One region of the Cronobacter turicensis genome, then DNA from elsewhere that is predicted to be linked to it. Evidence: predicted binding sites of a transcription regulator. Region 1 holds the regulator's gene; each other region holds the start of a gene.

Evidence for each region. Region 1 encodes LexA, which represses DNA repair genes until DNA is damaged. Its sites were predicted from a motif close to TNCTGTATGTACATACAGNA; they were not measured.
Region 2: dinB (DNA polymerase IV) is a predicted target of LexA. The motif match lies at 1,030-1,049, and genes of this name have one in related genera.
Region 3: AB8W27_RS11675 (metal-dependent hydrolase) is a predicted target of LexA. The motif match lies at 1,464-1,483, and genes of this name have one in related genera.

The regions. Positions count from the first base shown of each region.
Region 1 covers NZ_CP165997.1:442,270-444,538, forward strand. Annotated here, with positions in the region: gene plsB (glycerol-3-phosphate 1-O-acyltransferase PlsB) at 1-10, opposite strand, end outside; gene AB8W27_RS02130 (diacylglycerol kinase) at 143-511, shown strand; gene lexA (transcriptional repressor LexA) at 620-1,228, shown strand; gene dinF (MATE family efflux transporter DinF) at 1,355-2,269, shown strand, end outside.
Region 2 covers NZ_CP165997.1:3,449,456-3,451,724, forward strand. Annotated here, with positions in the region: gene dinB (DNA polymerase IV) at 1-1,017, opposite strand, end outside; gene AB8W27_RS16545 (glycerophosphodiester phosphodiesterase family protein) at 1,156-2,022, shown strand; gene dpaA (peptidoglycan meso-diaminopimelic acid protein amidase) at 2,251-2,269, shown strand, end outside.
Region 3 covers NZ_CP165997.1:2,457,445-2,459,713, reverse strand. Annotated here, with positions in the region: gene AB8W27_RS11680 (L-cystine transporter) at 1-724, opposite strand, end outside; gene AB8W27_RS11675 (metal-dependent hydrolase) at 860-1,450, opposite strand; gene kduD (2-dehydro-3-deoxy-D-gluconate 5-dehydrogenase KduD) at 1,564-2,269, opposite strand, start outside.

The DNA.
Region 1 (2,269 bases):
AACCGGACATAAACGATGTAAAGCCTCTGGTTAATAATGCAATTGCGGCGCAAGAATATCAGAAACTCCATAGAATTTCTGTGGTGCTTCTTTATCGAAGCGCATTAGCATTGACGCCTGAATTTAAAAAAGGTTTCTTGTCATGGCCAATAACACCACGGGGTTAACCCGAATTATTAACGCTGCCGGCTATTCCTGGAAGGGATTACGCGCCGCCTGGAAAAATGAGGCTGCATTTCGCCAGGAGGGAGTTGCCGTGATAGCGGCCATTCTTATCGCCTGCTGGCTGGATGTCGACCCGATCACCCGCGTACTGCTGATTGGCTCCGTGACGCTGGTGATGATCGTTGAAATCCTCAACAGCGCTATCGAAGCGGTGGTCGATCGCATCGGCCCTGAATTTCATGAACTTTCGGGGCGCGCCAAGGATATGGGCTCCGCCGCGGTCCTGCTGTCGATTATCCTCGCGCTGGTCGTGTGGGTCACGCTGCTCTGGCAGCATTTGCGATAAGTTTTCCAGAAATCGCGAAAGAAGCGCTTTTTTAACCGGTTATGGTTTTAAAATCACCTTTAGCTGTATATACTCACAGCATAACTGTATATGCACCCAGGGGGCGGAATGAAAGCATTAACTACCAGGCAACAAGAGGTGTTTGATCTCATTCGGGATCACATCAGCCAGACCGGCATGCCGCCTACACGTGCGGAAATCGCGCAGCGTCTGGGTTTCCGTTCGCCAAACGCGGCGGAAGAACACCTTAAGGCGCTGGCGCGCAAAGGGGTGCTTGAAATAGTGTCCGGCGCGTCGCGCGGTATTCGTCTGCTGCAGGAAGAAGAAACGGGCCTGCCGCTGGTGGGGCGCGTCGCCGCGGGCGAGCCGCTGCTGGCTCAGCAGCATATTGAAGGCCACTATCAGGTTGATCCAGGCCTCTTTAAGCCGAACGCCGATTTCCTGCTGCGTGTTAGCGGGATGTCGATGAAAGATATCGGGATTATGGACGGCGACCTGTTAGCGGTTCATAAAACGCAGGATGTGCGCAACGGCCAGGTAGTTGTCGCGCGTATCGATGATGAAGTGACGGTAAAACGCCTCAAAAAACAGGGGAATATCGTTGAACTTCTGCCAGAGAACAACGAGTTCAAACCTATCGTTGTCGATCTGCGCGAGCATAACTTCTCTATCGAAGGTCTGGCGGTCGGCGTGATCCGTAACGGCGAATGGCTCTGAGGCCTTTCCCGGCTTCCTGACGCCGCATTACCGTAACTGGCCCGCCCCGGTTACGGTAATGGCTCCTCTGCGCGACTCATGCGCTTTATACTTTTCCTTCTTCGCGTAACGGCATCGGAACGCCATATGCCTTTTCTCACTCCTACCGATAAAGCTCTCTGGCGCCTCGCGCTGCCAATGATTTTCTCCAACATCACCGTGCCGCTGCTGGGCCTGGTGGATACCGCCGTGATTGGTCATCTCGATAGCCCCGTCTATCTGGGCGGCGTCGCCGTTGGCGCGACGGCCACCAGCTTCCTGTTTATGATGCTGCTCTTTTTACGTATGAGCACCACCGGGTTAACCGCCCAGGCATTTGGCGCGCGCGATCCGGCAGCGCTGGCCCGCGCGCTGGTGCAGCCCATGGCGCTGGCGCTTATTGCCGGGGGGCTGATTATCGCGCTGCGCGAGCCGCTGATTCAGCTGGCGCTGCATATTACTGGCGGCAGCGACGCCGTACTGGCGCAGGCCAGACGGTTTCTGGAGATCCGCTGGCTCAGCGCGCCCGCGTCGCTTGCCAACCTGGTGTTGCTGGGCTGGCTGCTGGGCGTTCAGTACGCCCGCGCGCCGGTTATCCTGCTGGTGGTCGGGAATCTGCTGAACATTGCGCTTGATCTCTGGTTCGTCATGGGGCTTGGCCTTAACGTCCAGGGCGCGGCGCTGGCAACGGTGATAGCGGAATACGTGACGCTCGGCATCGGGCTGATGATGGCGGCCCGCGTGCTGCGTCTGCGCGGCATTACCTTGTCGATGCTGAAAACCGCGTGGCGCGGCGGCATCGGCAGGCTGCTGAAGCTTAACCGCGACATCATGCTTCGCTCGCTGCTGTTGCAGATCTGCTTTGCCTCGGTCACCGTATTTGGCGCCCGGCTTGGCAGCGATATTGTCGCCGTTAACGCCATTCTGATGACGCTGTTAACCTTCACGGCTTATGCGCTCGACGGCTTCGCCTATGCAGTGGAAGCCCATGCCGGGCAGGCATTCGGCGCGCGGGATAAATCG
Region 2 (2,269 bases), 1.4 Mb from region 1:
GAGCAGCGTCACATGCAGCCCCACCAGCCGCACGCCGCGCCCGCTGCGGCGCTCTTCCCAGGTTTTGCGCGCCGTGGCGAGCAGATCCTCTTTGTTAAGCTTCGGCCAGACGTGCTCCTGCGTGGTGAGCTGGAAATCATTAAATTTCAGCTTCACACCCTGGCGGGCGATGCGCAGATCCGGCTGAACGGCGGCGAGGCGGCGTTCAAGCTCCGGGTAGAGCCGCTCCACGATCGCCTCGCACTCCGCCCATTCATGAATATCTTCCGCCAGGGTACGCTCGACGCCGACCGATTTACGCTGCCTGTCGCTGCTGATCTCCCGGTCGTCTATCCCCTGGCTACGCTCCCACAATACACGCCCGAACTTGCCAAAGCGCTTGAGCAGCGCGGCGAGATCGCTCTTCTGCACATCCTCGCAGGTGCGCAGGCCGAGGCTCTCAAGCTTCGCCGCCGTCACTTTGCCGACGCCTGGGATCTTGCCAAGCGGCAGCGTGCGCAAAAACGCCGGCACCTCTTCAGGCGTGATCACATACTGCCCGTTGGGCTTGTTGAGATCGGAGGCGATCTTGGCGAGGAATTTGATCGGCGCGATACCCGCCGACGCGGTGAGCTGGAGTTCGTCGAAAATCGTCTGGCGGATCTCTTTGGCCATCAGCGTGGCCGAGCCATAACAGTGCGGGCTGTGGGAGACATCCAGATAAGCCTCGTCGAGCGAGAGCGGTTCAATCAGCGAGGTATAGCGCGAGAATATTTCCCGGATATGGGCGGACGCTTCTTTATAAGCCTCAAAACGCCCCGGCAACAGCGTGAGATGCGGGCAGAGCTTGAGCGCCATGCCCGTGGGCATCGCGCTGCGCACGCCATATTTACGCGCCGGGTAGTTGGCGGTACTGATAACGCCGCGCCGTTCGCGGCTGCCTCCAATCGCCAGCGGAATATCGCGCAGGGCTGGATTATCGCGCATCTCTACCGCCGCGAAAAAGCAGTCCATATCGACATGAATGATTTTGCGCATCGCGAAACCCCGCACTGTATGTCCATACAGTCTGGCAAAAAATGGGCGCGGCGGCAACTGTCCGCCACGGGCTGTCACAGAGCTGTGATATCAACATGGCTGCTACTGCGTTGAATCACAGGGATTAAGGAGAAAAGCATGATTCGAGTTTCGCTTGCCGCGCTGCTGTTGAGCACCGCCACGCTGGCCTGCGCCAGCCCGCAATTGATAGCCCACCGGGGCGGCACCGGCGACGCGCCGGAAAATACCCTGCCCGCCATTGCGCTGGCGCTGGAAAACCGCGCCGACGCGATATGGGTAACGGTGCAGCTCAGCAAAGATGGCGTGCCGGTGCTCTACCGTCCGAGCGACTTAAGCGCGCTGACCAACAGCAGCGGCCCGGTTTCCCGTTTCACGGCGCAAGAGCTGGGCGCCGTGGATGCGGGCTGGAAATGGGGCGACAACACACACCCGTGGCGCGGCAAAGGGGCTACGATCCCAACGCTTGAGAGCGTGCTGCAAAAATGGCCGCAGACGCCATTTTACATCGACATTAAATCGCCGGATGCCGCGCCGGGCGTCATGGGGCAACAGCTTCTGGCGGTACTGGAGAAAACGCACAGCCTCGGGCGGGTGCGCGTCTACTCCACCGAAGATAAGTATCTCCAGGCGCTGCCCCCAGCCATTGCGCGCTTCGCCACCCGCAGCGAAACCCGCACCCGGCTCGCGAACGTGTCCCTCGCGCATCAGTGCCCGGTGCCGGGTGCCGATGAACCATCACGCTGGTACGGCCTGGAGCTGAACCGCAAAGTGGAAGTGGTGGAGAAATTCACGCTTGGCGAAGGCGTTTCACCGGCCACGCTGACGTGGGATAAAGAGGCGATGGACTGTTTCCGCTCCCACGGCGACGCGCACATTATTTTGTTTGGCGTGAACTCGCCGCAGGATTACCAGAAAGCCGTGGAGCTGAACGCGGACGGCGTGATGGTTGATTCGCCGGGCCAGTTCAGCGCCCGCGCGCGTTAATCGAATAACGCCGCCGTACTGCGGCGGCGACCTTCCTTATTCGACCGTAATTGAGTAAATTCTGTGGGGCGCAAGGAAGTTAAGCGGAACTTAATTGTAAACGCAGCAGGCAGCGCTTGCGAAAAATAATAGCGGTGCTAATGTGAGCGCTCCTGAACCAGAATAGTCTTATTTTGGATCCCTTCGCCTTTCGGCATCGGTCTTAGCTTTATCAAGGAAACAAGCAGTATGCGTAAAATCGCATTGT
Region 3 (2,269 bases), 2.0 Mb from region 1:
GTACGCCGTACGGCGTCAGCTGCATCACCAGACGCACCAGTTTCATCACCCAGCTTTGCAGGATATCGATAGCGGCCAGTACGCGCTCGCCTTTCGGCGCGTCGTCTTTCAGCAGTTTCAGCGCCGCCACGCCCAGGAACGCCGCGAAAATCACCACGCTGATGATCGAGGTCGGGCTCGCGCCGGTCAGATCGGCGAACGGGTTCTTCGGTATGAAGGAGAGCAGCAGCTGCGGTACAGTCAGATCGGCGACTTTACCAGCGTAGTTTGTCTGAATAGCGTTAAGACGCGCGGTTTCCGCGCTGCCCTGCACCAGACCTTCCGCCGTCAGGCCGAAGAGGTTGGTCACCAGCACGCCGACCAGCGCCGCGATAAGCGTGGTGAACAGCAGGGTGCCGATGGTCAGCACGCTGATTTTACCCAGCGACGAGGCGTTATGCAGACGCGCCACGGCGCTCAGGATCATCGCGAACACCAGCGGCATGACGATCATCTGCAGCAGTTGCACATAGCCGTTACCGACAATGTTGAACCACTGGATGGAGGTTTTCAGCGTCTCGCTGTCAGAGCCATAAATGGTATGCAGCGCGAGGCCGAAGACCACGCCCATGGCGAGACCGAGTAATACTTTTTTTGCCAGGCTCCACTGGGTATGGCGCGTGCGCGCCAGCAACAGCAGCAGAACCACGAACGCGACAACGTTCGCTATCAGTGGAAGATTCATCCCCGTTCTCCTGATTTTTTTATAACCGGCATGGCCGAAATGGCATGCCTTTATGCCGCAAAGGGTATCAGAATCAAAAGAGGGTGCCTTATATCCAAATGGAATGGTTTATATCAAAACGCAATTTCAGTTTATTTACTGCTCCATCTGGTGATGAATAAAGCGATTAAAGGTGTTTTGCAGGGAATTAATCGCGGCTGACGACCACTTCATCGCGCTGCTGTCGGTCATGCTTTGCGGCATCCATACCGCCCAGACAAACAGCGCCATGCACAATACGCGCTCAAGCTGGTTGCCTTTTTGCGGATAGAGGAGCGGCAGACGGAAGCGCCAGCGACAGGGCCACAGCAGCGGCACGCCGGCGGGGGTTATCATATCGGCGAGAATATGGCTGAGATAGCCGAGCACCAGCCCTTGCAGCGCATCGGCAGGTAATATCCAGGTTTCAGGCACTTTTAACAGAAAGAGCGTCAGGCCGCCGAAGACCGCGAGCAGACTGTGCGTAAAGCCCCGGTGACCAAACATGCGCGCCACGGGCTTTGAGATCCACTTTAACCGTTGACCGAGGAAGGACTTCGGATGATCGATATCCGGCAGCAGGCAGGTGAGAATGGCGGAGGGAACAATATGCCACCAGTCGCCCTGCGCCAGCACAGGGGTCAGCTCGGCATTTTTAGCAAATACCGCGCAGGCAATCGAAAAAAGCAGGTGGCCTTCCGCCGTCATGATAAAACCCTGAAACTGTCAATCTATCCAGTATAGGGTTTTTATACAGTAGAGAAAAGTGGTGACGGTGTAACACTTTGTCACCGCAGCCCCCGTGACGCCTCGCTTTGCGGTTATCGGGCGAGCCAGCCGCCATCCACCGCCAGGGTGTATCCGTTAACGTAATCCGACGCCGCCGAGGCGAGAAAAATGACGGGCCCCTGTAAATCTTCCGGCGTTCCCCAGCGGCCCGCCGGAATACGCGCAAGGATTTCCTCATTGCGGTCAGCGTCTTCGCGTAGCGCCTGCGTGTTATTGGTCGCCATATAGCCCGGCGCGATGCCGTTGACGTTAATGCCGTACGGCGCCCATTCGTTGGCCAGCAGGCGGGTCAGGCCCAGCACGCCGCTTTTCGAGGCCGTGTAAGAGGGGACGCGAATGCCGCCCTGAAAAGAGAGCATCGAGGCGACGTTGATAATTTTCCCGCCGCTGCCCTGGGCGATGAACTGTCTGGCGACAGCCTGAGAAAGGAAGAACAGGGCTTTGAGGTTGAGATCCATCACATCGTCCCAGTCTTTTTCGCTGAAATCGATGGCGTCGTCGCGGCGAATGATCCCGGCGTTATTCACCAGAATATCGAGGCGGCCCAGCGCATCGACGGCCTCTGTGACAAGCGGCTGTACCGGCGCCGTGGCCAAATCGGCTTCGATAGCGACAAAACGGCGTCCCAGCGCGTGAACTTTGGCGGCGGTTTCCCGCGCCGGACGGCGGCTGACGCCTGCGATATCGCACCCGGCGGCGGCGAGTCCGAGCGCCATGCCCTGTCCCAGCCCGGTATTG